Regions from separate parts of the Microbispora sp. NBRC 16548 genome, predicted to be linked through region 2. Evidence: riboswitches for the same ligand, from Rfam matches in the RefSeq annotation. Region 2 holds a riboswitch; the other holds the start of a gene.
The links. Region 2 has a riboswitch for glycine ahead of gcvT (glycine cleavage system aminomethyltransferase GcvT). Riboswitches for the same ligand answer to the same signal wherever they lie in the genome.

Region 1 (15,410 bases), on a different contig from region 2:
AAACAGCCGAACTCCACGGCCCGCACGTGGACCACCGCCGTCTCGGGGTCCTCCAGCAGGGTGTCCAGCAGGATCGACGCCGCGACGGGATCCGCCGACTGGTGCGCATCCACGAGGTGCCCGTTCAGGATGGAGCCGTCGGCGCGGTAGGTGCGGAAGACCCGGCGCGGGCCGCCCATGGCCGCCGGGTAGCCGGGCCCTGTTTTCGACTGGGGTCCCTCGCACGGCTCCTCGTGGACGAACACCGGCCCGACCTCCTCGTACGCCCCGGGGTCGGCGCCGGTCTCCAGCGCCCAGCGGCGCAGCGGCGCGTAGGCCGCGAGCAGGACCGCCTCCCCGGGCCGGGAGCGGCGCAGGCAGCAGCGCAGCGGGCTGCCGCCCTCCTCCTCGACGATCCGGCGCGGCCTCCGCCCGGCGTCGTCGGTCTTCCTGATCTGGTCAAGCACGTCGGGCGCGATGGCCCTGATCTCGAACGTCATGCCCTCATCGTGGCCGTGCGGCCGCCCGGAGGGCTGGCGGGAAACGGACGGCGCGTTACGAGGCGCTGACGGTCTCCGGCACGGTCTCCTCCTCGCTCGCGGCCTTGGCGGCCTTGCGCTTGAGCCACAGAGTGGTGCCGATGCCGACCAGGACGGCGACCACCAGCCCCACCCAGGAGAAGCCCTTGAGCCACTTGTCGGCCACCACACCCAGGTAGTAGACCCCGGCCGTGGTCCCGCCTGCCCACGCGACGCCGCCGAGGACGTTGGCGACGAGGAAGCGCCAGTACGGCATGTGCAGGGCCCCGGCCAGCGGCCCGGCGAGGATCCGCAGCAGGGCGATGAAGCGGCCGAAGAACACCGCCCACATCCCGTGGCGGTTGAACATGTGCTCCGCCCTGGCGATGTGCGCGGGGCCGAAGTGCTTGGGGAAGCGCCGTCCCAGCCGGTCGAACAGCGCCCGTCCGCCCTTGCGGCCGATCAGATAGCCGATGGAGTCCCCCACGATCGCGCCGCCACTCGCGCAGAGCCCGACGACCAAAGGGTCCACGACCCCTCTGGACGACAGCAGCGCGGCGCTCACCAGCACGATCTCACCCGGGAGCGGGATGCCCAGACTCTCCAGCCCGATGACGGCGCCCACGAGCACGTAGACCCAGACGGACGGGATGGTCTGCAGCCACTCGTCGACGTGCATCTCACTCCCTCAACGCGGTAACAGCTCCCATTCTGCCGTCGCCCCGGGAGTGCGACATCCGCCGAAAGGACCAACGCGGGTAACCCGGGAGAAGGACGGGCGTGCCCCGCCTCCGACCGGGAGGCGATCAGTCGCGCATCGCCACGCGCACGGCGTCGCGCATCGCGGCGTGGACGGCCGCGTTGCTCGCCCGGTCGGTGCGTGCCTCCACGATGCGCAGGCCGTCCCCCTTGATCGCCCTGGACAGCTCCTCCGGGTCCTCGACCAGCGCGTACGGCAGGCCGCTCGCGGCCGCCAGGTAGCCGAGATCCACCCCGTGGGGAGTGCCGAAGACCCGCTCGAACGGCTCCTCCAGCGCGGCCTGCGGCAGCAGCGAGAAGATCCCGCCGCCGTCGTTGTTCACCACCATGAGGCACAGGTCGGGCCGGGGCTCGCGCGGGCCGAGGATCAGGCCGTTCTGGTCGTGCAGCAGCGTGAGGTCGCCGATCAGCGCGTACGCCGGGCCGTTGTGGGCGAGCGCCGCCCCGACGGCGGTGGAGACCAGGCCGTCGATCCCCGACGCGCCCCGGTTGGCCATCAGCCGCAGCCCCCGCCGGGGGCGCATGGCCTGGTCGAGGTCGCGGATCGGCATGGACGACCCGCAGAACAGCAGCGAGCCGTTGGGCAGCACCTCGACGAGGTCCCTGGCCAGCCGCGGCTCGGTCAGCCCCGAGGAGTCGAGAACCGCGTCGATCGCCTCGCGGGCCACGTGGTCGGCGTGCCGCCAGGCGCGCAGCCAGGCGTCCCCTCCGGCCGCGATCGGGATCTCCACGGCCTGGGCCACCTGCGTCGCCGAGCGGGTCGGGTCGGGCCACCGGGTCAGGTCGGGGGCGACCACGATGTGCTCCTCGGCCCGGCGCAGCCACGACAGCAGCGGGCGCGAAAGCCCGGGGCGGCCGAGGGTGACCACGACGTCCGGCCGGTGGGCGTCGGCCCACTCCTGGTCGCCCAGCAGGAAGTGGTAGGTCGAGATCGCGTGGTCGCCGTACCGGCCGCCGCCGTTGGGCTCCGACAGCACGGGCCAGCCCGCCATGCCCGCCGCGGCGACGTATCGCCGCACGTTGGCGGCGCCGTCGCCGACGACCAGCACCCCGCGCCGGGTCGGCGGGATGTGCAGGGCGGCGGAGGGCGGCGCGACCCGCGCCCGGAACCACGCGCCGGAGGCGTCGCCGTCCAGCGGCTCGCACCAGCCCGCGTCCCCGTCGGGGATCAGCGGCTCGCGGAAGGCCACGTTGAGGTGGACGGGCCCGGGGTCCGGCGGCCCGGCGGCGCGCTGGCAGGCCCGGGACACCAGCGACCGCCAGTAGGCCACCTGGCCCGGCCGCTCCTCGGGCACGCCGACCTCGGCGAACCAACGCACGGCCGAGCCGTACAGCTTGACCTGGTCGATCGTCTGGTTGGCGCCGGTGCCGCGCAGCTCGGGCGGCCGGTCGGCGGTCAGCAGGAGCAGCGGGACGCCCGACTCGGACGCCTCGATCACGGCGGGGTGGAAGTTGGCCGCCGCCGTGCCCGAGGTGCAGATCAGGGCCACCGGCCGCTCGGACCGCTTGGCCAGGCCGAGAGCGACGTACGAGGCCGACCGCTCGTCGACGCGCACATGCAGCCGCACCCGCGACTCGGCGTGCGCGGCGAGCGCCAGCGGCGCGGACCTGGAGCCCGGGGCGAGCACCACGTCGGTGACCCCGCAGCGCACCAGTTCGTCGATCAGGACGGTCGAGAGGGCGGTCGCCGGGTTCACCGCCGCGCCCCCAGAACGCCCCGGTCGGCCCGGTTCCTGTCCACCCGCCCGTCTCCTCCCGTTCCCGCAGCCGCAAGCGTACGGCAAAACGGAGAGGCCGCCGTCATCACGCGGCCGTCTACGGGCGGCGGGGGAACTTCGAGAAGTCCGGCTTGCGCTTCTCCTTGAACGCGTCGCGGCCCTCCTGGGCCTCCTCGCTCATGTAGTAGATCAGCGTCGCGTCGCCGGCGAACTGCTGCATGCCGGCCGCGCCGTCGGTCACCGCGTTCAGAGCGCCCTTCAGCATGCGCAGCGCGAGGGGCGACTTCTCCAGCAGCTCGCGGGCCCACTGGACGGTCTCCTCCTCAAGGCGCTCCAGCGGCACCACCGCGTTGACCAGGCCCCACTGGAGCGCGGTCTGGGCGTCGTACTGGCGGCACAGGTACCAGATCTCGCGGGCCCGCTTGAGGCCCACGGTCTCGGCGAGCAGCCAGGAGCCGTACCCTCCGTCGAACGAGCCCACCTTGGGGCCGGTCTGGCCGAACCTGGCGTTGTCGGCGGCGATCGTCAGGTCGCAGCAGACGTGCAGCACGTGGCCGCCGCCGATGGCGTAGCCCGCCACCATGGCGATGACCGGCTTGGGGCAGCGGCGGATCTGCACCTGCAGGTCCAGGACGTTGAGCCGGCCGATGCCGTGGGTCTTGTCGTCCACGTAGCCGTCGTCGCCGCGGATCTTCTGGTCGCCACCGGAGCAGAACGCCTTGTCCCCGGCGCCGGTGAAGATGATCACACCGACCTCGGTGTCCTCCTGGGCGCGGTTGAAGGCCTCGCGGAGCTCGAACAAGGTCGTGGGCCGGAAGGCGTTGTGCCGCTCGGGGCGGTTGATCGTGATCTTCGCCATGCCCTCCGCGGTCTCGTAGATGATGTCCTCGTACTCGCCCGACCGCTTCCAGTCGACCCCGCTCGTCACACCCGCTCCTTCGTCGTCACCAACCAGGCGGTCGCCTCCGGCCACCGCGCCGGGACTAACCTTACGACCGTGCTCAGCCATCCCGGACACCACCCAGGACAGCGACCCGTGCACGCTCTCGTCCTGCCTCCGGGGCCCGCCCTGTCCGAGGCCGTACGGCAGGCCCTGACCGGCGACGGGCCCACCGTGCTGCCGCTTTCGCCCGACCTGCCGCGGCCCGCGCTCGAGGCGACGCTCGCCGCGCTGCGCCCCACCCACGTCGTCACCGCCGACGGCGTGCGGCGCGAGCCGGACGGCGCGCCGTCCGACGCCGCGCTGATCATCGCGACCTCCGGCTCCACCGGCGTCCCGAAGGGGGTGGAGCTGACGGCCGAGGCGCTGCTCGCCTCGGCCCGCGCCTCACTGTCCAGGCTCGGCGCCCGCGAGGGCGACCGCTGGCTGTGCTGCCTGCCGCCGTCGCACATCTCCGGCGCGCAGGTGCTCGTCCGGTCGCTGCTGTGCGGCACCGAGCCGATCGTCCACGCGCGCTTCTCCCCCGACGAGGTCGCCGCTAGCGGTGCGGACCACGTCTCGCTGGTCCCCACCCAGTTGCGGCGGATGCTGGACGCGGGGGCGGACGTCGCGGCCTTCGGCACGATCCTGCTCGGCGGGGCCGCCGCCCCTCCGGGCCTGCTGGCCGAGGCCCGCGCGGCGGGGGCCAGGATCGTCACCACGTACGGCTCGAGCGAGACGAGCGGCGGGTGCGTGTACGACGGCGTGCCGCTCGACGGAGTCGAGGTCAAGATCGGCGGAGACGGGCGGGTGCGGATCGCGGGCCCTGTGCTGTTCTCGGGTTACCGCCTGCGCGAGGAGCGGCCCTTCGAGGGCGGCTGGTTCGTCACCTCCGACCTGGGCTCGATCGAGGACGGACGGCTCACCGTGCTGGGCCGGGCCGACGACGTGATCAACACCGGCGGCCGCAAGGTCGTGGCAGGCTCGGTCGCCGAGGTCCTGGCCGGGCACCCGGCCGTACGCGACGTCGTGGTGGTGGGCAGGCCCGACCCCGAGTGGGGCGAGATCGTGGTCGCCGTCGTGGTCCCCCGCGATGGCGGCGAGGTCACGCTCGGCGAGCTGAGGGCCTTCGCCAAGGAGCGGCTGCCCGCCTACGCCGCGCCGCGCGCCGTCGAGCTGGTGTCCCAGATACCGCTCCTGCCGAACGGCAAACCCGATATGGTCGAACTCAAGAACCGGAACCGCGGATGACCTTCGTGCGTCTGTAAGAGCAGGGGGAAGGGGACGCCGCATGCAACCGATCCGCTTCACGCCGGCCCACAAGATGATGGCCTCCGCCGTGCTCGTCGGCGTCGTCATCGTGGGCGGGGCGTCGGTCACGGCCGCCGCCTTCGCGGGCCGCCTGGACGACGTCGCGAAGGTGGGCGACGCTCCCGCCGCCAAGCTCGGCCCGGCGGCGAACGGTCACGGGGGATCGGTCGAGGTCTCCCCCGACGATCCCGGCGACGGCGACCTCACCCGGCCGCGGTCCACTCCCGAGGTCGACCCCGACGTGGTGCTGAAGGAGCTCACGGACGACCCGGACGGGGTCGCCGACTACTGGACGTCCGAACGCATCCAGGGCGCGAATCCCATGCCGGTGCCCCAGGTCAGCGTCAGCATCATCCCCGACTGACCGGCCCGCCCGGGGCGAGTCCGACAGCGTCCCCCGCGGGGTGAGGGAACAAACCGGGCGCGAGAGCGTTATTGATACTGGTGCGCTGAGCTGCCGGACGCCGCGCCCCGATCGCAAGCATCAGAACCTCGAACCAACCATGAACTCCGCAAGGAGGAGGTGTCCTCATGCCCCGGACCGCCGTGGCGGCCTCGCCCGAGCGCGAGGCGACCCCGACGACGCTCGACCTGCTCCTGGAGCGAGGCCGTGCACAGGGTCGCCTTTCCCTGTCGGAGCTGCGCGAGGCCTTCGCGAAGGCCGGCGTCAGCCCCGTCGAGGGCCGCTCGATCCTGCGCGAGCTCACCGAGGCGGGCGTGAACCTGGCCGCCGACAACGGCACGCAGAACGAGCCGGGCGCGCAGACCGAGGCGGCGGCCGAGACGGGGGCGCGGACCCCTGCCAAGGCGCCGGCCAGGAAGTCCCGCCGGGCCGCCCAGGCCGCGGCGCAGGCCGCCAAGAACGGGCCGACCGCCAGGAGCGCCGCGAAGAAGACGGCCAAGGCCGCCGACGAGGAGCCGTACGACGAGGAGCCGCAGGCCGACGAGGCCGAGGCGGAGGACAGCGAGACGCTCGACCTCGACGACACCTCCTCGGTCATGGGCGACTCGGTCCACACCTACCTGAAGTCCATCGGGCGCCGCACCCTGCTCACCGCCGCCCAGGAGGTGGAGCTGGCCAAGCGCATCGAGGCCGGGCTGTACGCCGAGTACAAGCTGGAGACCGCCCTCGAGAACGGCGAGCACCTGCCCCCGCACGTGCGTGAGGACCTGGAGTGGGTCATCGAGGACGGCAGGCGGGCCAAGGACCACATGCTGGAGGCGAACCTCCGCCTGGTCGTCTCCGTGGCCAAGAAGTACACCGATCGCGGCATGGCCCTGCTCGACGTCGTGCAGGAGGGCAACCTCGGCCTGATCCGCGCCGTCGAGAAGTTCGACTACACCAAGGGCTACAAGTTCTCGACGTACGCCATGTGGTGGATCCGGCAGGCCATCCAGCGCGGGTTCGCCGACTCGGCCCGGACGATCCGGCTGCCCGTCCACGTGCTGGAGATGCTGTCGAAGCTGTCGCGCGTCGAGCGTGACATGCACCAGCGGCTCGGCCGGGAGCCCACGCCGGAGGAGCTGGCCGTCGAGCTGGACAAGACCCCGGACCAGATCGAGGAGCTGCTGCGCACCAGCCGGCAGCCGATCAGCCTCGACTCGACCATCGGCGAGGACGGCGAGACGCGCATCGGCGACCTCATCGAGGACGTCGACTCCCCCGAGGCGTCCGAGGTCGTGGACCGGCAACTGCTGGCCGAGCAGCTCAAGGGCGTGCTGAGCAACCTGTCGCCGCGTGAGGCAAAGATCATGAGCCTGCGCTTCGGCCTGGCCGACGGCAAGCCGCACACGCTGGACGAGATCGGCAAGCACCTGGGCCTGACCCGGGAGCGGATCCGCCAGCTTGAGAAGGAGTCGCTGTCCAAGCTGCGCCACCCCAGCAACACCCGCCCGCTGCTCGACTGGGCCAGTTGACATTCAGACCGGCTGACATTCGGACCGGCTGATTCAGATATTCGTACGGCCCGCACCCCCCAGGGGGTGCGGGCCGTACTGCTGCCTGCGCTCAGCGGCCGGCGGCGGCCAGGCCCTTGCGCACGTCGCGCGGGGTCAGGCGGGCGGGGTCGCCCGTCTTGGAGGCGCGGGGCACCCGGGGGATGCCGCTGAGGCGGTGCGCCTCGCGCAGCGTGCGCAGGCGGTTCACCTCGTCGGTCCACAGCGCGCCGTCGGGGGTGGCCTTCGCCTTGCGCCGGGCGATCCTGCTGTCGTAGGACTTCACGCCGAAAGTGGCGCGCTGGCCCGCCTCCGCGGCGCGCAGCGCCTCGGTCAGGGCGGCGTCGAAGCCCAGAGCCGCCTCACGGAGCTCGGGAAGCGGCGCGCCCGCCGCCTTCGCCTCCTGGAACCGCCGCTGCGCCACCCGGACCTTCTCCAGCACGTGGTCGAAGTCCTTCCGGATCTCCAGATCCGCGTGGTAGCGGACCTCCGCCTCCCGGCTCACCCGCGGACGGAAAAACGCCATCGTCAGCCCCTTCGGTATCGAACTCGCGCGATCGGTCTCGCGCAATCGAACTCGCGTCGCAGTCGGTAGCGTACGCGCTCCGCGCGGGGGCTCGCACCGCAGGGTGCGCCGCCCTTTACGAAGTAAGGATCGATATGGCAGCATGATCGCCGTGCCTGCCAAGCGACCACCCGTCCCCCTGTCCCGCGAGCGGATCATCGACGCCGCCCTGCACATCGCCGACGGCCAGGGCCTGCGCCGGCTGACCATGCGCCGTCTCGGCGACGCCCTCCAGGTGGAGGCCATGGCGATCTACCACCACCTGCCGCGAGGCAAGGAGGCGCTGATGGACGCCCTCGCCGAGCACGTGACGACCGTGGAGGTCGATCCGGCCGCCGCCACCACCTGGCAGGACAGGGCGCGCGCCTGGGCCCGTGCGAGCCGTGCCGCGCTGCTCGAACATCCTGGCGTGCTGTCGCTTGCCCTGACCAAGCCGCCCAAGGGATCGGCCCTCATCGCGATCACGGAGCACACCGAGCAGTTGCGCGAGTCGGGGGCGGGCGACCCGGCCGGAGCGGTCCGCGCGCTGCGTGCCTACGTCTTCGGCAGCGTGGCGGTGGAGGTCCAGCAGTCGGGGTGGGCCGATCCGGACGCCGAGGTGCGCGACGCGCGCACCGCCGAGGGCGAGCGCGACTTCGAGCACGGCCTCAATGCGCTGATCGCAGGCCTCGGCGGCTGAGACCTGGGGATTTACGGGCCGTCCGCATCGGTCGCGTTCGGTGACCGGAATCTGTGATCTCTCGGTTACCCGGCCGTCGGCGTGTCGAGGCCGGACCGTTGCCTCCTATGGGGCATTCTTGTGTACTAGGTCACATCAGTGTGCGTGAGCCTGCTCGGGGTGCGGCCGGGTCCCCTGCCCGACCGGCGGAAATGCTCCGAACTGACTATGTCGTACGGATGCGGCCGAGCCGCAAACTGGTGTAGTCCAGTGTGGTGTGCGTCATACCCCACGGACACCAGGAAGACAAACAAGAGCGAACGATAAAGACACGGAGCCCCGGCGATGTGCCCTCATGAACCGGCCTGTCCCAGCGCGGATGCAAAGGACCGAGAAGCCGCCCGCACGATAGCCTGTCACCCTGAGCAGGGCTGGAGCCTGCTCTGCAACGGCGTCGTGCTGTTCGAGGACACCGGCGAGCTGCTGCCCGACGGCGGCGTCATCGCCCCGCACCGCCCCACCGACATGGCCATCAGCGCGGCCTAGCCCTCCGCCGGCGGAGGCGAAAGCAGCCACCGCGCCACCACCCCGCCCACCCGGGCGGGGTCCTTCTTGAACTCGTGCCCCTCCCCCGGGAGGACCACGAGACGTGCGGCGTCCTTCTCGTCCGGCACGCCGAACGGATCCCGATCCCCGTTGACCACGAGCACGGGGGTCCCCGCCTGCCGCAGTTCTTCCGCCCGTGACCGTTCCGGCTTGCCCGGCGGGTGGAGCGGGAACGCGAGCGCCACCACCGCCTCGGCCCCGGCGGCGCGCGCGGTGCGGCAGGCGACCCGCGCGCCGTTGCTCCGCCCGCCCTGGACGAGCGGCAGGCCCGGGTGGCGCTCGCGGAGCGCGGCGACGATCGAGAGCCACGCCTCGTCCTGCTTGACCGCCGACCCCGGCGCCCGCGCGCCGCGCAGCCGGAAGGGCTGGGTCACCCGTGCGACGGTCCCCCCGATCGCCAGCACCGCTTCCCGTACGGCGAGCAGGTCGGGGGCGTCCACACCTCCCCCGGACCCATGGGTCAGGACCAGCAGCAGCCGGGGATCGGCCGCCTCGTCCACCTCGGCCAGGGCGCGGCCGTACGGAGTCTCGATCTCCATGCGGCGACGGTAGCGGGTCCGACCGGAGCAGGAGCAGGCGACCCTCCGATCGGAGGATGGCACGCGCTCGCGAAAGGAGCCAGAATGTCACGGTGACGGACATCGCATCGCAGCAGCCGCCCGCGCCCGGGCGCCCCGCCCCTCCGCCGCCGGCGGCCGCCTCGACCCGCGAGGACCTGCGCGCCGTCATGGCGGCCCGCCGCGACCTCGGACCTGAGTACGAGGACGCGCTGGTCGAGTCGTTCCTCGACAAGCTCGACGTCGAGATCGCCGCGCGGGTACGCAACGAGGTAGCGGCCCAGCTGCACCACCAGCCCCCGGGCAACCAGCCCAAGCAGAAGGACGGCGCCGTGGGACTGGCCCTCGGCTCACTCGGCATCGGCATCCCGCTGACCGCCATCGCGGCCGGGGCCGGGCACTTTCCGGGGCTCCTGCTCGCCTGGGGCGGGATCGTCGCGGTCAACTTCGCCTACGCCATCAGCCGCCGCTCCCAGCGCTGACACCCGGCGGGACCACCCGGCGTCCATCGGCGCCGGTTGTCCTCGATCTCCACGCGAGGCGCGGCCGCCCGCGAGGCAGGTCTCGCCGGGAGCGGTGGTCCGGCCCGTCGGTCACCGCCGCCGGCTGAGCGCCCTCAGCCGGCCGCGCCGGCCTCCATCGGGGGGCGGACGTCCCTGCCGAGGCGCAGCCGTACCTGGTCGGCCAGCGCCTCGTCGGGGTGGTCGAGGCCGTAGCGCCACACGGTCTCCGCGTCGGCGTCGCGGCCCCGCAGCGGCAGCGTGCGGGCCAGCAGTTCGATCGCGAGCGCGCCGGTGCCTGCGTCGGCCCCCTCCTGGCGGCTGTCCTCCACCGCCCCGGCGAACTGCGCGCACGCCATCTCCAGGTGCGCCATGCCGAGCAGCACCCGCAGGCGCGCCGGGTCGGCCACCGCGCTGACCGACAGCGCCTCAAGCAGGACGTCGGCGGCCCGCTCGGGTTCGCCGTCCTCCAGCAGCCGCTCGGCCATCCGCTCGACGACGACGGACAGACCCTCGCCGGCCTCGCCGCGCTCCGGCGCGTCCTCGTCCGCGGCGAGTTCCGCGAAGATCGCGGCCGCGCCGTCGAGGTCGCCGCTTTCGGCGAGCCGGCGCGCGTGGTCGAGCCGGTCGGACCGCCGCCCGGAATCGATGGCCGTCATACAGGGGCCTCGCATGGTCGCAGGTGATGAGGAACGATCACCGCGATCTTAACGAGACCGGCCGCCGGGCGGGGCCGACATACCCAACTGATCAGTCCTCGTACGCCTCCAGGGGCGGGCAGGAGCAGACGAGGTTGCGGTCGCCGTACGCCTGGTCGATGCGGCGCACCGGCGACCAGTACTTGTCGTCCCGCAGGCCGGGCACCGGGTAGGCGGCCACCGCCCGCGAGTACGGGTGGGCCCACTCGTCGGCGGTGAGGCACTCGGCCGTGTGCGGGGCGTTGCGGAGCGGGTTGTCGGTCTTGTCGTACTCTCCCGACGCCACCTTGGCGATCTCGTCCCGGATGGCGATCATCGCGTCGACGAAGCGGTCGAGTTCGGCCAGGTCCTCGCTCTCCGTCGGCTCGATCATGAGCGTCCCGGCGACGGGGAACGACATCGTGGGCGCGTGGAAGCCGTAGTCGATCAGCCGCTTGGCCACGTCGTCCACCGTGACGCCGGTCTCCTTGGTGATCTGGCGCAGGTCGACGATGCACTCGTGGGCGACCAGGCCGTCCCTGCCGGTGTACAGCACCGGATAGTGCGGCGCCAGCCGCCGGGCCAGGTAGTTGGCCGACAGGATCGCCTGCTCGGTGGCCTGTCGCAGCCCGTCGGCGCCCATCATCCTGACGTACGCCCAGGAGATCGGCAGGATGCCCGCCGAGCCGTACGGCGCGGCGGACACGTGCGCCGGCAGGTGCTCGGCGAGGTGCGCCTTGACCGCCACCGGGCCGACGCCGGGACCACCGCCGCCGTGCGGGATGCAGAAGGTCTTGTGCAGGTTCAGGTGGGAGACGTCCGCACCGAACTCGCCCAGCTTGGCCAGGCCCACCAGCGCGTTGAGGTTGGCCCCGTCCACGTAGACCTGCCCGCCGGCCTCGTGTACCCGCTCGCAGATCTCGACGATCGTCTCCTCGTACACCCCGTGGGTGGACGGGTAGGTCACCATGATCGCGGCGAGCGCGTCGCGGTGCTTGTCGATCTTGGCGGCGAGGTCGGCGACGTCGACGTTGCCGTTCTCGTCGCAGGCCACCACGACCACCCGCATGCCCGCCATGACGGCGCTGGCGGCGTTGGTGCCGTGCGCGGAGGACGGGATGAGGCACACGTCGCGGCCGCCCTCGCCCCTGGAGCGGTGGTAGGACCTGATCGCCAGCAGCCCGGCGAACTCGCCCTGGGAACCCGCGTTCGGCTGGATCGACACCCGGTCGTAGCCGGTGACCTCGGCCAGCCAGCCCTCCAGCGTCGCGATCAGCTCGGCGTATCCCTCGGCCTGCTCCGCCGGCGCGAACGGGTGGATCGAGGCGAACTCCGGCCAGGTGACCGGCTCCATCTCCGTGGTCGCGTTGAGCTTCATCGTGCAGGAGCCCAGCGGGATCATCGAGCGGTCGAGCGCGATGTCCTTGTCCTGCAGCCGCCGCAGGTAACGCAGCATCGCCGTCTCGGACCGGTGGGAGTGGAACACCGGGTGGGTGAGGAAGTCCGAGGTCCGCTGCAGGTCGGCCGGGAGCGCGTCGGAGGTCACCCGGTCGAGGTCCTCGACCACGAGTTCGGGCGCGCCGAACGCCGCCCAGACCGCCTGCAGGTGGTCCGTGGTGGTCTTCTCGTCGCAGGCGACCCCGACGTGGTCGTCGTCGGCCAGGCGCAGGTTCACGCCCCGCTCCGCGGCGGCGGCCACGACCTGAGCGGCCCGCCCGGGCACGCGGGCGAGCACGGTGTCGAAGAACTCGTCGTGGACGACCTCCACGCCGCCCTCGCGCAGCCCGGCGGCCAGGACGGCCGCGTGGCGGTGCACCCGCTGGGCGATCCTCCTGAGGCCCTCCGGGCCGTGGTAAACGGCGTACATCGACGCCATGACGGCGAGCAGCACCTGCGCGGTGCAGATGTTGCTGGTGGCCTTCTCCCGCCGGATGTGCTGCTCGCGGGTCTGCAGGGCCAGCCGGTAGGCCGTGCGGCCGTCGGCGTCCAGCGAGACGCCGACCAGGCGGCCCGGCATCTGCCGCTGCAGGCCCTCGCGGACGGCCATGTACGCGGCGTGGGGGCCGCCGTAGCCCAGCGGGACACCGAAGCGCTGGGAGGAGCCGACCGCGATGTCGGCGCCCTGCTCGCCCGGAGCCTCCAGCAGGGTCAGCGCCAGCAGGTCGGCCGCGGCCACCAGCAGCGCCCCCTGGGCGTGCGCCCGCTCGGCAATTGCGCGGAAGGACGCCACCCGGCCGCTCGCGCCCGGATACTGGACGAGGACTCCGAAGCACTCGGGCAGCTCGCCGGCGAGGTCGGACTCCACCAGCGTGATGCCGAGCGGCTCGGCGCGGGTCGCCAGCACGGCCTTGGTCTGCGGCAGCGCGTCGGCGTCCACCACGAACACGTCGGTCTTCACCTTGCTCGCCCGCCGGGCCAGCGTCATCGCCTCGGCCGCGGCCGTCGCCTCGTCGAGCAGGGACGCGCCGGCGACGTCGAGGCCGGTGAGGTCCGACACGACCGTCTGGAAGTTCAGCAGCGCCTCCAGCCGCCCCTGCGAGATCTCCGGCTGGTAGGGCGTGTACGCGGTGTACCAGCCGGGGTTCTCCATCACGTTGCGGAGGACGACACCCGGGGTGATCGTGTCGTGGTACCCGAGGCCGATCATCGGGGTCAGCACCCGGTTGCGGCCGGCGAGGGCGCGCAGCTCGGCCAGGGCCTCGGCCTCCCCCACCGCCTCGGGCAGGTTCAGCGGGCCGCGCGTGCGGATGGCCTCGGGCACGGCCACCGCGAGCAGGTCGGACACCGACTCGTAGCCGACGGCCTCCAGCATCCGGGCGCGGCCGGCCTCGGAGGGACCGATATGACGGGTGGCGAAGGGCGGAGCGGAAAGATCGCGAAGCGTGGACCGATCGGTCATGACAGGGGCCTCCTGGGCGGGTCGAGACCTGCGGCGACCGTCCGGCGCCCTGCGTGGCGCGGCCGGTCGTGAAGCGGTCTCCCCCTCTGTCATCGGACCTGAGAGCTTCACCGGGCCGTCGAGCCCGGCTTTCCCCTTCGGTGAGGCGCCGCCTGGCCGGCGGGCCTGCTTTTCAGAGTCGCCTCGTCCGTGCGGTACGGATGCCTGAGAGATTCCGGGGAGGTTTGCTCCTTCGGCGCCCCTGAAGGCCAGGGGTCTCTCCCGCACGAGGTCGTCGGCCGTGTCCACTCTACCCGTTACCCCGGATCCGCCCGACTCGCACCCGGCGCGAGATCGGCGCCGAGACCGGCCTGGCGGGCGCGGACGATGGCCTCGGCCCGGTCGGCGACCGCCAGCTTCGCGAAAATGGCGGTGATGTGGTTGCTGACCGTCTTGCCGCTGATGGTCAGGTGCCGGGCGATCGCGGGGTTGGACCGTCCGGCCGCGATGAGGTCGAGGATCTCCCGTTCACGCGCGGTGAGCTCGGGAAAGGGCTCGGGGACAGGAGCGGAGCCCGGCGCGAGGGAGGCCCCGCCGGCGAAGAAGTCGATGATCCGGCGGGCCACATTCGGCCCGAAGACGGCGTGGCCGGCCGCGACCGAGCGGACCGCCCGGACGATCTCCTCCTGTTTCGCACCCTTGACCAGATATCCGAAGGCTCCGGCGCGCATCGCGGCGAACACCGACTCGTCGTCCTCGAACATCGTGAGTACGAGCACCCGGGCGGCGGGCACGGCGCGCACGATGGCCCTGGTGGCCTCCACCCCGTCGACGCCCGGCATGTGCAGGTCCATGACCACGACGTCGGGGCGCGTGAGCTGGACCTCGCGGCGGGCGGCGTCGCCGTCGCCGGCCTCGCCCACCACCTCGATGTCCGGCAGCGACGTCACCAGGGCACGCAGGCCCTCCCGCATCAGCGGGTGGTCGTCGACGACGACGATCCTGATCGGTTCCCCGGCGGTCATGTCTGCTCCAGTGGAAGGCGGGCGTGGACGCGGCCGCCGCGGTCGGTGGGGCCGGCGGTGAGCGTACCGCCCAGTTCGGCTGCCCGCTCGTGCATGGATCGCAGGCCGACGCCGTGCGGCCAGGCGCCGGCGCCCCCGGAGCCGTTGTCGCTCACCTCCACGTGCAGGGCGTGATCGGCCCGCAGGGAGACCCGGCACGCCGTCGCCCCGCCGTGGCGCAGCGCGTTGGTGACCGCCTCGGTGGCGATGCGGAAGGCGGCCACCTCCACCGCGGCGGCCAGCGGCGGCAGGTCCTCCGGGGCGTCGACCGTGACCACGCATCCGGCGTGCTCGCGCCGCCAGGCCTGCTGGGCGCGCCGGCGCAGCGCGCCCAGCAGTCCGAGCTCGTCGAGGTCGGGCGGGCGCAGATCGTAGACGAGGCGCCGGATGTCGGCGATCGCGGCAGTCAGGTCGGCGCGCAGGTCGAGCAGGAGCCGCCCGCTCCGCACCGGGTCGCTGTCGCGCAGATTGTGGGCCGCGTCGGCCTTGAGGGTCACCGCCGTGAGCACCGTGCCGAGGCCGTCGTGCAGGTCGCGGCGCAGCCGCCGGCGCTCCTCCTCCCGGGCTGCCACGATCCGCGTGCGCGACTCGCCCAGTTGCTCCGACAGACGCACGGCCTGCAGGGCCAGGCCGACCGGGGCCGCCAGCAGGCCGAGGGCGCGGCGGTCGGCGCCGGACAGCCGGTTCTCCCCCGCGCGCAGCCCGACGAGCAGGTCGGCGGGCGGCCCGTCGGCCACCTCCAGCGACACGGTGTGCCGCAGTTGCG
Region 2 (15,410 bases):
ACGGGGGACGGGCCCCTGGTGTCCCAGAGGAAGATCCGGCCCGTGATGCCGCCCACGGCGATCAGGTCGCCGGCGGGACTGACCGCGAAGGACTGGGAGGGGGTGAACGCCTTGCCCCGCTGCCGTCCGGTGGCCGCGTCCAGGATCCGTCCGTCGGTGCAGACGATCGTCCGCCCGTCGGCGCCGAAGGCGATGTCGCCGGTCTGCCGGTCGAGAGGAATGTCAAGGGTCAGGTGACCGGTGCGCGCGTCCCACTCGAGCAGGCGACTCCCCCGTGTCTCGGGGCCGTTGTCCGCCTGGGCGAGCGTGGCCGCGAAGCGCCTGCCGTCCGGGCTGAAGGCGTGGCCGTCCACCAGGAGGCCACGCGGCACCCGGTAGCTCCACAGCGGCCTGCGCCCGGCGACGTCCCAGGCGCGCAGCCGATCAAGCGTGGTATTGCCGATGACCATGGTCCGGCCCGTACGGTCGAAGATCGCGTCTCCCCAGTCGGCCGTTCCCGGCAGTGACCCGGCCGGTCGCCGCCGGGACACGTCCCACAGCCGCAGGAGGCCGGACTCCTCCGGTTCGATCGCCAGCCAGCGCCCTTCGGGGCTCAGCCAGGTGCGGAAGATCCGGCCCTGCGGCCGGACCTGCTCGACCTGTGGCCGGATGTCCAGGCTGACCACGGCCTCCTCGAGGAGGTAGCGCAGGGTGTGCCCGTCGGGGTCGAGGCGCACGTCCGCCACGTCGTCCTCGGCCCGGTAGGTGAACACCTGCCGGTGGTCGCGCACCCGCCAGACCCTGATGGACCGGTCGGCGAACCCCGCCAGGTAGCGCCCGTCGGCGCTGAACCGCAGGCCGGCGTTCACGGCGTTGGCGGGCTCGTTGGCCCCGCTCTCGGTCCAGGGCCAGTCGTCGTCCCCCGCCTCGGTGATCCGCCGGCCCGTCGCGGCCGAGACGAGGGTGATCTGGCGGCCTCCGCAGGCCATCAACGCGCCGTCCTGGCTGAAGGCGACGGTCCCCAGCCGTCCGGGGCAGGCTCCCCGGAACCTGGGGTCGCGGTCCTGCCCGGGCATCCGCCGCACGTCCAGCCTGCCGGTCAGCGGGTCGAGCAGTGCGGCCGTCCGCCCCGAGCGCGGTACGACCGGCAGGTCGTCGGGCCAGCCGCTCTCCGCCGCCCGGCCGTACGTCCGCCCGTTCGCGAGGTCCCAGACGAAGCCGTTCGTGTCCTCCGTCACGGCGACCTTCGACTCGTCGTCCGTGAACCCGATCCCTCCCCCCGGCCGCGCGCCGGGGACGGCGAGCGCGGCTCGGACCCGGCCGGCGGCCAGGTCCCACACCGTCGCCTTGGTCGTGGTGATCATCGCGACATACCTGCCGCTCGGGCTGAGCGACACGCCGAGCAGGGGGTCGGAGCGCAGGCCCGGCACCGGGATCCGCCGGCGCAGGCGCCGGCCGCGCACGTCGTGAAGGCTGATGCCGTCGTCCGACACGGTGACGACGGTGCGCCCGTCCCGGCTCAACGCCTGCAGCCCGCCGCCCGGCGGGCGGTAAACCGCGATCTCCGGCTGGTAGAGCGAGGACATCAGGCTCGACCTGGCCTCGGAGCCGCCGTCGAGGCGCCAGGCGGCCACGCTCAGCAGCATGGCGGCGGTGGGGTCGGTGGTCCGCAGGGTCCCGGCGCGCAGCGCCGCCTCCCGGCCGTTGGCCCGGTCGCGTTGTGCGGAGATCTGGTCGCGCTGGGCGGCGATCCGGCTGCCCTGATAGGCCGCCAGGCCGCCGCCCGCCAGCGACAGCACGAGCAGCACGGCCAGGGCGGTCGTGAGCAGGCGGCGACGGCGGGCACGCCGCCGGGTCAGCGCGGCCGACGCGTCGAGGAACTCACGCTCCAGCGCGTTCAGGGCGAGGTGTCGGCGGCCGGTGGCCGCCCAGCCCACGGCCGCGTCCAGGCGGCCGCCCTGCAGCAGGTCGGCCTGGCGGCGACCGGCCGCGGCCCACTGCCGGGCCCTCAGACGGATCTCCGCGTGGACCGGCAGGCCGTCCCACTCGTCATCCAGCCAGGCCCGCAACCGGGGCCAGGCCCGCAACAGCGCCGGCCGGGCCAGGCCCACCTCACCGTCCCGCCGCGACAGCACATAGGCGAACAACCGCAGCACCTCGCCCGATCCGGGCGGCAACTCATCCTCGCCCGCCCTGCGCGTCGCGAGCTCACCCTCCGGACCCACTGCGACCAGCCGCAAGAAGATCTGCGGCACCAGATCCCGCCCCACCGCGCCGAGCGCGTCATACGCGTTCTCAGCCAGCGCACCCAGCGCCGGGTCCGGATCGCCCTGCGCGTGCACCGCCCGCGCCGCCCGGCTGCCCTCCGCCAGCAACCGCGCCGTGTCCACCCGGCCGCCCCCGCTGATCAGCGCCAACAGCAGGTCGCGGGCCGACGGGCGGGCAGACGGTTCCTTGACCAGCGCCGCGCCCACCAACGGCCGCAGCGACGCGGGCAGCACCGACAGGTCGGGATCGGCCGACAGCACCCGATGCATCACCCCGCCCAGGCTCTCCGCACGGAACGGATCCTCACCCGTGGCGGCGAACAGCACGATCCCGCCCCAGGCGAACACATCGGCGGCCGGCCCCGCACGCTGCCCGGTGAACACCTCCGGCGCCATGTACGTCGGCGTCCCGGCCACCAGCCCCGTGCTGGTCAGCGACATTTCCAACGTCCTGGCGACGCCGAAATCGATCACCCGGGGGCCGTCCGGGCCGAGCAGCACGTTGTCGGGCTTGAGGTCACGATGCACGACCCCCGCCTCATGGATCGCCGTCAGCGCCGTGGCGATCGCGGTCGCGAGCCGGTGCAGGCCGTCCCCGGCGAAGACCTGCCCCTCCTGCACAGCCCGGCGCAGACTCCGCCCCTCGACATACTCACTGACGATGAACGGCCGGGGCCCGTCCAACTCGGCGGCGATGACCGGCGCCGTGCAGAACGACGCCACCAGCCGGGCCGCCGCGGCCTCCCGCCCGAACCGCTCCCGAAGCTCCGGATCCACCGCGGCATCGCCGTGCAGCACCTTCACCGCCACCCGGCGGCCCTGGCTGTCGTACGCCTCGTACACGACGCCCTGCCCGCCGGAGCCGAGCCGCCCCGACAGCCAGTAATCCCCCAGCCGCTCCGGATCCTCCGGCAGCAGCGTCCCCGTCATGCGTCCACCCCTCGTGCCGGCACGTGGAATTGGACGCCGACGGGCGCGAAAGGGTTCTGCCGGATCCTCAGCGCGTACGCGGATTTCGATCACATCGCGGCGGGCATCGTCACCATCGGTGCCAGGAGAAGACGAAGCTGACGCCGAAGACGAGCATGCCGAGCAGGAGGGCGATCCCCACGAAATTTCCGGCCACCCCGCCGAGGCCGGTGTCCTCCTCGCTCCTGACGACGTTCACGCTCTCGGGGTCGTAGACGATGCGGACCTTCTCCCCTGTCGCGTACCAGCCGGAGATCTCCTCGACGTGCCGTTGCGTACCCACCGTGAAACCGATCTTCGTGTAGTTCACGGTGATGGGGTGGCCGTCGGTGTCGTTCCATGTCTCCGACCGGGTGGAGAGGGCGACGCCGGTGGTGCGGACGCCGTGCCGCCCGAGGTCCAGGGCCGACACGATGTCGAAGACCTGAGCGACGAGCATCACGATCAGGATGCCGAACCAGGCCGCGAAGAACGCGAACGACCCGACACCCGATAAAGAACGCCGGGATAACCATCGAGCCATCAGTCACAGGCCCCCTTGGCGAAGGCGGTTCGGAAAGGCGCGGCTGCCGCCCTGTCTCCTACGACTCCTCCCCGGCCCCGGAGGTTCGGTGACGGTTCACAGTCGCGGCGGGGGGAGAGGTCCCGGCTTCGGAGGTGGCCGGTGGGACTGTGCGCCCCGGGGCGCACCCGGCGTGATCGCCGGAGAGCTCGGCACCTGTCGCGCAGGCGCGCGGAAACACCCGGGCCCGTGAGATGTTCCCGCGCTTGCGGTCCCGCCGCGGAGCCGCTCCGCGTCAGCAGTTGTGCAGGGCGGAGAACTTGCCCGGCCACTTCCAGGACCAGTTCCAGGTGTGCCCGGGGGCGTAGTACGTGCACTTGAAGTCCTTGCGATGGGCCAGGATCACCTTGAACCAGTGCCCCGCGCCACAGCCGTTGGTCACGCTGAGGTGGTCCGTGACGCCGCTGCTCGACAGGTGCCAGTACACGCACCCCGGAAGGGGGCTGCGCGCCTGGGCGGTGGCCGCGGAGGCCACTCCGCCCGTGGACGAGAGCAGCGCGGCGACTCCCGCGGACGCCGCGATGGGGAGTGCGATCTTCTTACTGAGTCGCATGGCTTCTTTCTCCTGTCTCCGGTGAAGCAGTTCGCCTGGACTCGGGCCAGGCATGGCCAGCTCACCTGGGAAGACAGGTGTCCAACAAGCGACGCAACAGAATTGGACGCGATTGGCCGATCTTGTACGGCAGGCGTAGAAGTGAAACGCCAGAGGGGACCATGTGACCGTCCCGTTCCCGTCCCTGGAAAGGTGGGTCCATACATGGGCGACGCGATGACCTCGCCTCCGCCGGATCCGGCGTCGGCAGACAGCGCTCAGGAATTCATCGACTTACTCAAGCGGCTCAGGACCTGGGCAGGGCAGCCCTCACTGCGCCGCTTGCGTCACCTGGCCGGCCGCTCGACCACCTCCGACGGCCACGAGGTGGACGCCCTGCCGTCGAGCACCGTGTCCTACACCCTCAACGGACGGGGGCTGCCCGGCCTGCCGCGGCTGGCCTTCGTCGAGGCCTACGTGGCGGCCTGCCTGTCCGCCTGCGAGCTGTCGTCCGCGGAGATCGAGGCTCAGATCGCCCGGTGGCAGGACGCCTGGCGGCGAATAGCCAGCCCTGCTGATCACGAGCCCGCCGTGGAGCAGACCAAGGGACAGGCCGAGGAGACGACACTCTTGGATGACGCCCCGGGCCCGTCCTCCGAGCCGACGCTCACTGAGCCGACTCTCACCGGGCCGACTCTCACCGGGCCGGCGTCCATTGGGCCGAGCCGTACCCGCGTCCTGTCGGCCGGCCTCGCCGGGCTCGTGGCGGGCGCACTGATCGCCACGGTTGTGACCCTGTTCCTGAGGCCCGCCGACAACGAGATCCCCTTGGTCCGTGGTGAGGATCCCAACCGGTGCGACGCGCCCAGCGTCTGCTTCTACGACCGCGGACAGACCGGCCGGTTCCACGACGTCACCGACGACTACCAATCCCTCAACGACAGCCGTGACACGGTGGCCATGGTCAACCCGCGCAAGGACGACGTGGTGTGGCTGCGCTGGGAGGACGGTTACAGCGAGTGCACAATGCCGTTCGCGACCTACCGGCTCGCCCCGGGGGTGGCCGAGATCCGCATCAGCCGCGACTACCGCTGCCCTCCGGACGAGAAGGGCAAGCGTCGCGCCGTCCTGGACCCGGCTGCGGTGGTTCCGGCGCCCCTGCCCCCCTGCTACGTCACCACCTCCCGGCGGCAGGCGACCGTGGAGACGTCATCGGCCCCGACGGTGCCGACCGGAAGATCCAGGTCCGCTACGTAGGTCGGCTTCACCAGCCTGGTCACGGATCACCGCACACGCCACCCGGCTTTCGGACGGCGGCGTGGTCTCAGCGGGCGCGAGGCCGGCCCGACCGCCAGGGGCGCCCGGGGTGGTCCGTCCCCGGCCGGGGACGCGGGGACACGACCCGCCGCCGTTGGTGCCGGGCGGGCAGCGCGGGCGCGGGCAGGTCGTGGCGGCCGGAGACGAACTCCTGCACCGCGATCTTCGCGCGGATGACCGGGCGGCGCCAGCGCTCCTCCCGGTGGATCGCCTTGGCCATCAGGCGCGGCCGGGGCCGCCTCGCCCGCTCCGAGTAGCACCAGCGGGCCCAGGGCGAGCCGGGACGGGCCACCCGCACCGCCCCCACGTACAGCAGCGGCGGCACGAACAGTCCCAGCAGGCCGCTCCAGATCTTCCCCTTCAGCAGGGTGATCATGGCGAAGACGAGGTTGACGAAGAGGAACGCGGGGGCCGTCCAGCCGCCTCGGCCGTCCGCGCCGTTCCAGGCGAGCGGGCGCAGCCCGAGCAGCAGCAGGCCGGTGGCCGCGATCGCCACGAAGACCGCGTCCACGGAGGTGCGGCCCTCTTCCTGCCAGTAGACGTCGCGCAGGTGCAGGATCAGCGCGAACTCGTCGAGCACGAGGGCGGCGCCCACGCCGAACACGGCCGAGGAGAAGGAGTACCACCCCGTGGACACGTCCGACAGGACCAGCCCGGCCACCCCGCCGAGCAGCGTCAGCACCACGCCGAACACCACGTGGTGGATGTGCATCTCGCCGACGCTCACGTTGCCGAGCCACCGCACCCGCGCCCTGATCAGCCGTACGTTCACCCGCGTGAAGACGAACGCCGTGATCAGCGCGACGAAGAAGCAGAAGAGCGGCAGGCGGTGCGCCTCGATGATGCGTTCGCGAAACCAGTAGGTCATGAAGCGATCCCCCGGCCTCCGATGCTACGACGCGGCGGGAGTGGTCAGGCGAGAAAGCCGCGCAGCAGGGCCGCCGTGCCCTCCAGGTGCTCGGCCACCGCCCGTTCGGCCGCCTCGGGGTCGCCGTCCAGGATCGCGGCGGCGATGGCGGCGTGCTGGACGGCCGCGTGCTCGATGTTGGGCCGCAGCACGGGGATCGCGTTGAGCAGGTCGGTCACCCGCAGCCGGGCGTCGGCGCACGCGGCGGCCAGCAGCGGCGAGCCGCTCAGCTCCGCGATCGCCAGGTGGAACGCGATGTCCATCCGGCGGTAGTCGGCCGGCGCCGCGTCGTTCACCCCGGACAGCCGGGCGGCCAGCGTCTCCCGCCGCCGCGGGGTCAGCTCGGTGGTCGCGAGCACCCGGGCCGCCCCGCACTCGACGGCCATCCGGAACGTCAGCGCGTCCTCGAGATCGTCTTCGCCCATGCGGGTGACGGCCCTGCGCAGGTCGCCCTTGCGGGGGCTCGGCGGCCGGTAGACGACGAAGGCCCCGCCGTACCGGCCGCGCCGTACGTCGAGGTAGCCGGCCTCCTGCAGGGCGCGGATCGCCTCGCGCAGCGTGACCCTGCTGATGCCGAGCCGGGTGGCCAGCTCGCGCTCCGGCGGCAGCTTCTCGCCGTGCGGGACGACGCCGAGCTTGATGGCCTGCAGCAGGCGCTCGACGGTCTCCTCGAACGCGTTGCCCGCCCGCACCGGCCGCAGCAGCGACACCGCGCCGGTGATCCCCACGGCCGCGTACCGCGACGCGGACGCGGCCGGAGTCCGGGGGCCGGAGACGGACGCCTCCGCCGGGGTGATCTCCATGCGCATCGTCCCTCCACCCGTCACCACGGGTCCCCCGTCCCTGCGATCGAGGTTAAACCCCCCGGACATTGTTGACGACGAGGGGAACATGGTGCTTGCATGCCCTCAATGGTCTGATTCCAGACTTTTGGACGGGAGGCACCGTGCTCAGCGTGGAGCGACTCCGCGATGACGTCGAAGCGGGCCGCGTGGACACGGTCCTGCTCGCGGTCACCGACATGCAGGGGCGGCTGCAGGGCAAGCGGCTGTCGGCGCGGTACTTCCTCGAGGAGGTGCTGGACCACGCCGCCGAGGGCTGCAACTACCTGCTCGCCGTGGACGTCGACATGAACACCGTGGACGGCTACGCCATGTCGTCCTGGGAGCGCGGCTACGGCGACTTCGTCATGCGGCCGGACCTGTCGACGCTGCGCCGCGTGCCCTGGCACGAGGGCACCGTGCTGCTGCTTGCCGACCTGGTGTGGGAGGACGGCGCGGACGTCGTGGCCTCCCCCCGGCAGATCCTGCGCCGCCAGCTCGCCAGGCTCGCCGAACGCGGCTGGACCGCGTACGTCGGCACTGAACTGGAGTTCGTCGTCTACGACGACAGCTACGAGCAGGCCTGGCAGCGGGGCTACCGCGACCTGACCCCGGCCAACCTCTACAACGTCGACTACTCGCTGCTCGGCACCTCCCGCATCGAGCCGCTGCTGCGCAAGATCAGGCTCGGCATGGAGGGCGCCGGGCTGTACGTCGAGTCCGCCAAGGGCGAGTGCAACCTCGGCCAGCACGAGATCGCCTTCCGGTACGCCGACGCACTGACCACCTGCGACAACCACGTGTTCTACAAGAACGGCGCCAAGGAGATCGCCGCCCAGGAGGGCAGGTCGATCACGTTCATGGCCAAGCCGAACCAGCGCGAGGGCAACTCCTGCCACATCCACATCTCGCTGCGCGACGCCGACGGCACCCCCGTGATGGCGGGCGGCGAGCCGTACGGGCTGTCGGAGACCGGCCGGCGCTTCGTGGCCGGGCAGCTCGCGGCGATGCGGGAGCTGACCATGCTCTACGCGCCCAACGTCAACTCCTACAAGCGGTTCGTGCCCGGCAGCTTCGCCCCGACCGCCGTCAAGTGGGGCGTGGACAACCGCACCTGCTCGCTGCGGCTGGTCGGCCACGGCCCCTCCCTCCGGATCGAGAACCGGGTGCCGGGCGGCGACGTCAATCCCTACCTCGCGGTCGCGGCCATGATCGCGGCCGGGCTGCGCGGCATCGACGCCGGGCTGGAGCTGGAGGAGCCGTTCGGCGGGAACGCGTACGACTCCGGGGCGGAGCGGGTGCCCGCCACGCTCCGCGACGCCCTGGCGCTGTGGGAAGGCTCGCCGATCGCCGATGAGGCGTTCGGCAAGGACGTGGTCGAGCACTACGCCAACAACGCGAGGGTCGAGCTGGCCGCCTTCGACGCGGCGGTCACCGACTGGGAGCTCTATCGGGGGTTCGAACGGCTGTGAAGATAGTCAATCCGGCGACCGAGGAAGTGATCGCCGAGGTCGAGATGGCGGACGCCGCCGAGGTGGACCGCGCGGTCGAGCGGGCCGCCCGGGCCTTCCCCGCCTGGCGTGCGGTCGCCCCGGGCGAGCGGGCCCGGCTGCTGCGCCGCTTCGCGCAGGTCGTGGAGGACCACGCGGAGGAGCTGGCGCGGCTGGAGATCACAGGCGCCGGCCACACGGTGGGCAACGCCCGCTGGGAGGCGGGCAACGTCCGCGACGTGCTGAACTTCTACGCGGGCGCGCCCGAGCGCAACCACGGCAAGCAGATTCCGGTTCCCGGCGGGGTGGACGTCACGTTCGCCGAGCCCCTGGGCGTGGTCGGGATCATCGTGCCGTGGAACTTCCCGATGGTCATCATGACCTGGGGAGTCGCCCCGGCCCTCGCCGCCGGCAACACGGTGATCGTGAAGCCCGCCGAGTGGACCCCGCTGACCGCGCTGCGGCTGGCCGAGCTCGCCCTGGAGGCCGGGCTGCCCGAGGGCGTGCTCCAGGTCGTCCCCGGCGAGGGTGAGGTCGCCGGCGCCCGGCTCGTCGAGCACCCGGACGTACGGAAGATCGTGTTCACCGGCTCGACCGAGGTCGGGAAACTGATCGGCGCCAAGGCGGCCGAGCAGGTCAAGCGGGTGACGCTGGAGCTGGGCGGCAAGAGCGCCAACATCGTCTTCGCCGACGCCGACCTCTCCCGGGCGGCGGAGTCCGCCCCTATGGCGGTCTTCGACAACTCCGGCCAGGACTGCTGCGCCCGTTCGCGCATCCTGGTGGAGCGTTCCGTCTACGACGACTTCCTCGCGCGGCTGTCGCAGGCCGTGCGGGAGGTCAAGGTCGGCGACCCGAACGACCCGGCGAGCCAGATGGGCCCGCTGGTCAGCGCCGAGCACCGGGAGCGCGTCGCGTCGTTCGTCACCCAGGCCGACGTGTACGCCGCCGGGTCGTGCCCGACCGGCCCCGGCTACTGGTTCCCGCCCACGGTGCTGGCCGGCTCGTCCTCGGAGTCCTTCCGCAGGGCGTTCACCGAGGAGATCTTCGGGCCCGTGGTGTCCGTCGTGCCGTTCGAGGACGAGGCCGACGCCGTACGGATCGCCAACGACACGGCGTACGGCCTGTCGGGGTCGATCTGGACCCGCGACGTGGGCCGGGCGCTGCGCGTGGCGCGGGCCGTCGAGGCGGGCAACCTGTCGGTCAACTCGCACTCCAGCGTCCGCTACTGGACCCCGTTCGGCGGCTTCAAGCAGTCGGGCCTCGGCCGGGAGCTCGGCCCGGACGCCCTGTCGGCCTTCACCGAGACCAAGAACGTCTTCATCTCCACGGAGTAGATCAATGCAGCGTTTGCAGGACCGCGTCGCCGTCATCACCGGGGCGGGCAGCGGCATCGGGCTGGCCACGGCCCACCGGTTCGCCCAGGAGGGCGCCAAGGTCGTGGTGGCCGACCTCGACGAGGAGGCCGGCGCGAAGGCGGCCGGGGAGGTCGGGGGCCTGTTCGTCAAGGTGGACGTGGCGAACGAGGACGACGTGGCCCGGATGTACCGGACCGCGTTCGAGGAGTTCGGCAGCGTCGACATCGCGTTCAACAACGCGGGCATCTCGCCTCCGGACGACGACTCCATCCTGGAGACCGGCATCGACGCCTGGCGCCGGGTGCAGGAGGTCAACCTCACCAGCGTCTACCTGTGCTGCAAGCACGTGATCCCGTACATGCAGCGGCAGGGCAAGGGCTCGATCGTCAACACCGCGTCGTTCGTCGCGGTGCTGGGCTCGGCCACCTCGCAGATCTCCTACACCGCCTCCAAGGGCGGCGTGCTCGCGATGAGCCGCGAGCTGGGCGTCCAGTTCGCCCGCGAGGGCATCCGGGTCAACGCGCTGTGCCCCGGACCTGTGGACACCCCGCTGCTGCGGGAGCTGTTCGCCAAGGACCCCGAACGCGCCCAGCGCCGTCTCGTCCACGTGCCGATCGGCCGTTTCGCCCGGGCCGAGGAGATCGCCGCGGCGGTCGCGTTCCTCGCCTCCGACGACGCGTCGTTCATCACCGCCTCGGAGTTCCTGGTCGACGGCGGCATCTCCGGCGCGTACGTCACTCCGCTGTAAGGGGTATGCCCATGGCCCGTCCCGTGATCGGCGTGACGTGCTACGTCGAGCCGGCGAGGTTCACCGTCTGGGACATGCCGGCGGCGCTGCTGCCGTACATGTACGTCGACCACATCGCGCGGGCGGGCGGCCAGCCGGTCATCCTGCCGCCCGCAGGGGAGCCCGCCGCGCTGGCCGGGCGACTGGACGGGCTGATCATCGCGGGCGGGGGCGACATCGACCCCGCCCGGTACGGCGCGCCACCCGCCGAACAGACCGGATACGTCCGGGAGTTCCGCGACGAGGCGGAGTTCGGGCTGATGGAGGCCGCCCTGCGCACCGGCCTGCCGTTCCTCGGCATCTGCCGGGGCCTGCAGGTGCTCAACGTGGCGCTGGGCGGCACCCTCCACCAGCATCTGCCCGACGTGGTCGGCCACACCGCCCACTCCCCCGCCCCCGGGACGTTCGGCCGCCTCCCCGTACGGCTCTCGCCGGAGTTGGCCAAGATCTACGACGGCGAGGACCTGACGCCCGCCCACTACCACCACCAGGCGATCGACCGCCTGGCGGACGGGCTGGCGGTCACCGCCCGCTCGGACGACGGCACGATCGAGGCCGTCGAGGTCACGGGCGCGGCGTTCGCCCTGGCCGTCCAGTGGCACCCGGAGGCCGACGAGGACGGCCCGCTGTTCCACGCCCTCGTCGCCGCCGCCCGCCACTGAGGGTCCCGCGGGATCGGCGCCGTCTTCGCCGGCCATCCCGCCGAGCGTGCCGACCGGCTCCCGGAAAACCTCGCCCGTCATAAGCCGTACCTCCCCGGGCCGGCGCCGCACCGCGCCGATCATCGCGTAATCGGCGTCACACTCTCACTCCGCCGGCATGACAGTCGGCGAGAGCTTGATCTGTAACCGATTTCATTTAGGTTATCGGCGTATCGGCGCGCACGGGGCCGGGCATTGCGGCCCACAGTGCGGCGTTTATGGGCTCCGGAGCGGCCGACATACAAACGGCATATTTTTGACTCAAGCCGCCGGAGAGAGATATGGTCAAATGGCGATCAAAGCCGCATCGTCGGCGCGTTCACGCTGCTTTCGTGCGAGGGGAACCGTGTTATACGCCGTGCTCGGACCGTTCCTGGCCATGAAACCCTCAGGGGATGTCATCGCCGGGCTCGCCCCGAGGCACCGGCAGCTCCTCGCACTGTTCCTGCTCAATCCGAATATCGCGGTTCACCGGGACCGGCTCATCGATCTGTTGTGGAATGGCCGTCCCACTAAATCGGCGCCGCGGAATCTTACCACCTACATCGCACAGGTGCGGCGGCGGCTCTCGCCACGCGACCCCGACCTTTCTCCGCTGCACACCGTGGACGGCGGCTACCTTCTTTCCGTCCCGCCGGGATCCGTGGATGCTGCAGTATTCAACCATTTCGCGGCGCAGGGCAGAATCGCTCGCGAAAATGGCGATTACCACAATGCGGCGAGGATGTTCGAGAACGCGCTGAGCCTGTGGCGGGGCGACGCCCTGCTCGCCATGAGGCATGTCGACGAGCTCTCCGCGTGGGCCGAACGGCTCGACGAGGACCGGCGCGCGGTGACCGAGGACCTCTTCGACGTACGGCTGGCGCTCGGGCACCATCACGAGATCGTCGGCGGCCTTGCCCAGTGGGCCCGGCGCCACCCGCTGCGCGAACGGCCGCACCGGCAGCTCATGCTGGCGCTGCACCGATCGGGCCGCACCCACGACGCCTCGGCGTCCTACCAGCGGCTGCGCCGCACCCTGGTCGACTGCCTCGGCACCGAGCCGTCCCCCGACACGCAGGCCCTCCACCAGCGGATCCTCACCGGCGACGACCTTCCGTCCGCCCTGATGCGCCTCCGCGCGGGGCATCGGCCGCCGCGCGAGTGCGATCACAGACCGTAACGAAAGCCCGCAAGGACGGATACCTTGATCGAGGAAATCGGGGCGATCCTGCCGGTTACGGGGATGGCGGCGAACCACTAGGCTTGCAGCACACCGGTGATCCCGTGCGGGAGAGCGTCCTGGCATCCGGTCAGGGCCCCTGAAGGAGCAAGCCCTCCCCGCGAACCTCTCAAGGCAAAGGACCGTGCGGGCCAGGTGACCTCTGGAAAGAAGGCCGGAAGGCCTCGCCGAAGGTGAAAGTCCGGCAAAGATCGGACGAAGCTCTCAGGCGCCGATGACAGAGGGGGAGGATGCCCGATAGTCAAACGCAGCATCCGTCCTTCCGAGGTGCGCATGTCCCGATCCACCCCGCTCCGCGAGATCCACCAAAGTCTGGGCGCGACCCTGACCGACTTCGCGGGCTGGCAGATGCCCCTGCGCTACGGCAGTGAGTCGGCCGAGCACAACGCGGTGCGCACGGCCGCGGGGCTGTTCGACCTGTCCCACATGGGGGAGATCTTCGTCGTCGGCGCGCAGGCGGGCGAGGCGCTCGACCGCGCTCTCGTGGGACACCTCAGCGTCCTCGCGCCCGGCCGGGCCCGCTACACGATGATCGTGAACGAGACCGGCGGCATCCTCGACGATCTCATCGTCTACCGCCTTGACGAAGACCAGTACATGGTCGTCGCCAACGCCTCCAACTACGCCCTCGTCGCCCGTGAGCTCGCCGACCGGGTCCGGGGCTACGACGCGCGGGTGACCGACCGGTCGGACGAGTACGCGCTGGTCGCGGTGCAGGGCCCGCGCAGCGCCGAGATCCTGACCGCGCTGACCGACGCCGACCTCGACGATCTGAAGTACTACGCCATCGTCCCCGGCGTCGTCGCGGGCACGCCCGCCCTGATCGCACGCACCGGATACACCGGCGAGGACGGCTTCGAGCTTTTCGTGCTGAACGAGCACGCCGCGCCCCTGTGGAACGCCCTCGCCGAGGCGGGCAAGGACGCCGGGCTCGTCCCCGCCGGCCTGTCGGCCCGCGACACGCTGCGCCTGGAAGCCGGCATGCCGCTGTACGGCAACGAGCTGAGCGCGGCGATCACGCCGTTCGACGCGGGACTCGGCCGGGTCGTCCGCTTCGACAAGCCCGGCGACTTCGTGGGTAAGGCCGCCCTCGAGCGGGCAGCGGAGAACGGCGCCAGGCGGCGCCTGGTCGGGCTGGTGGCGCGCGGCCGCCGCGTGCCCCGCCACGGCTACCCCGTCACCCGCGAGGGCGCCGTCGTCGGCGAGGTGACCAGCGGCGCCCCGTCGCAGTCCCTCGGCCGCCCGATCGCCCTGGCGTACGTCGACGAGGGCGCCCTGGAGAAGGGTGGCCTGGCCGTGGACATCCGGGGCAGCCAAGAACCGGTCGACGTCGTCGATCTGCCTTTCTACAGGAGGAGCAAGTGAGCACCATTCCGGACGACCTGAGCTACACCAAGGAACACGAGTGGGTGGCCGGGATCGAGGACGGCCTCACCGTGACGGTGGGCATCACGGCGTACGCGGCCGAGCAGCTCGGCGACGTGGTTTACGTGGAGGTGCACTCGGAGGTCGGCTCGACGGTCGCGGCCGGCGACGCGGTCGGCGAGGTGGAGTCCACCAAGTCCGTGAGCGACATCTTCGCGCCGGTCGGCGGCGAGGTCGTCGAGATCAACTCCGCCGTCGTGGACAACCCCTCGCTGGTCAACTCCGACCCGTACGGCGAGGGCTGGCTGTTCCGCGTGCGCGTGGAGGAGGCGCCGGAGGACCTGCTGTCGGCCGCGGAGTACACCGCGCTGACCTCCGGCGAGTCCTGACAGCCGGCTGAGAGGCGACGGTCAATGGCGATCAGCGTCTTCGACCTGTTCAAGGTGGGGATCGGGCCGTCCAGCTCGCACACGGGCGGCCCGATGGCGGCGGCGCACAAGTTCGTCCGCGGGCTGCACCAGGACGGGCTGCTGGAGAAGGCGACCCGGGTCGACGCCATCCTGTACGGCTCGCTCGGGCTGACCGGCAAGGGCCACGGCAGCGACAAGGCGGTCCTGCTGGGCCTGTCCGGCGACAAGCCCGAGCTGGTCGACGTCGACACCGTCGACGAACGGCTGGCGGCGATGCGGGCGAGCGGCACGGTCACCTTGTACGGCGTGCACGAGATCCCGTTCGTGGTCGGCGAGCACCTCGTCTTCGAGCGCAAGCTGTCGCTCCCCCACCACCCGAACGGCATGCGGTTCACGGCGTACGCCGACGACACGGTGCTGCGCGAGAAGGTGTACTACTCGGTCGGCGGCGGCTTCGTGGTGGACGAGAACGCCACCGGCGCCGACCGGATCAAGCCGGACGACACGGTGCTGCCGTACGCCTTCACGACCGCGCACGAACTGCTCGCGCACTGCGCCGAGACCGGCCTGTCGATCTCCGGCCTGATGATGGAGAACGAGAAGGCCTTCGGCCGTACGGAGGAGGAGATCCGGGCCCGCCTGCTGCACCTGTGGTCGGTGATGGCCGAGTGCGTACGGCGCGGCACCGGCCGCGAGGGCGTCCTGCCGGGCGGGCTCAAGGTGCGC

Region 1: it holds a riboswitch for glycine, as region 2 does, so the genes downstream of both, gcvP (aminomethyl-transferring glycine dehydrogenase) here and gcvT (glycine cleavage system aminomethyltransferase GcvT) in region 2, are expected to answer to the same signal.

Annotation. Positions count from the first base shown of each region.
Region 1 covers NZ_BSSF01000014.1:74,124-89,533, forward strand. Annotated here, with positions in the region: gene QSK36_RS32455 (DUF1203 domain-containing protein) at 1-479, opposite strand, end outside; gene QSK36_RS32460 (DedA family protein) at 535-1,176, opposite strand; gene menD (2-succinyl-5-enolpyruvyl-6-hydroxy-3-cyclohexene-1-carboxylic-acid synthase) at 1,304-2,953, opposite strand; gene menB (1,4-dihydroxy-2-naphthoyl-CoA synthase) at 3,072-3,902, opposite strand; gene QSK36_RS32475 (AMP-binding protein) at 4,011-5,144, shown strand; gene QSK36_RS32480 (hypothetical protein) at 5,185-5,568, shown strand; gene QSK36_RS32485 (RNA polymerase sigma factor) at 5,736-7,121, shown strand; gene QSK36_RS32490 (hypothetical protein) at 7,213-7,665, opposite strand; gene QSK36_RS32495 (TetR/AcrR family transcriptional regulator C-terminal domain-containing protein) at 7,808-8,383, shown strand; gene QSK36_RS32500 (DUF5999 family protein) at 8,708-8,908, shown strand; gene QSK36_RS32505 (alpha/beta hydrolase family protein) at 8,905-9,507, opposite strand; gene QSK36_RS32510 (hypothetical protein) at 9,600-10,007, shown strand; gene QSK36_RS32515 (hypothetical protein) at 10,142-10,684, opposite strand; gene gcvP (aminomethyl-transferring glycine dehydrogenase) at 10,776-13,601, opposite strand; glycine riboswitch at 13,784-13,875, opposite strand; gene QSK36_RS32525 (response regulator) at 13,898-14,605, opposite strand; gene QSK36_RS32530 (sensor histidine kinase) at 14,602-15,410, opposite strand, start outside.
Region 2 covers NZ_BSSF01000008.1:107,972-123,381, forward strand. Annotated here, with positions in the region: gene QSK36_RS23120 (WD40 repeat domain-containing serine/threonine protein kinase) at 1-3,176, opposite strand, end outside; gene QSK36_RS23125 (DUF3592 domain-containing protein) at 3,286-3,738, opposite strand; gene QSK36_RS23130 (alpha-amylase inhibitor) at 4,013-4,330, opposite strand; gene QSK36_RS23135 (hypothetical protein) at 4,535-5,566, shown strand; gene QSK36_RS23140 (hypothetical protein) at 5,634-6,494, opposite strand; gene QSK36_RS23145 (FadR/GntR family transcriptional regulator) at 6,539-7,342, opposite strand; gene QSK36_RS23150 (glutamine synthetase family protein) at 7,489-8,826, shown strand; gene QSK36_RS23155 (aldehyde dehydrogenase family protein) at 8,793-10,178, shown strand; gene QSK36_RS23160 (3-oxoacyl-ACP reductase) at 10,183-10,947, shown strand; gene QSK36_RS23165 (gamma-glutamyl-gamma-aminobutyrate hydrolase family protein) at 10,959-11,648, shown strand; gene QSK36_RS23170 (AfsR/SARP family transcriptional regulator) at 12,046-12,849, shown strand; glycine riboswitch at 12,947-13,044, shown strand; glycine riboswitch at 13,045-13,140, shown strand; gene gcvT (glycine cleavage system aminomethyltransferase GcvT) at 13,183-14,274, shown strand; gene gcvH (glycine cleavage system protein GcvH) at 14,271-14,663, shown strand; gene QSK36_RS23185 (L-serine ammonia-lyase) at 14,688-15,410, shown strand, end outside.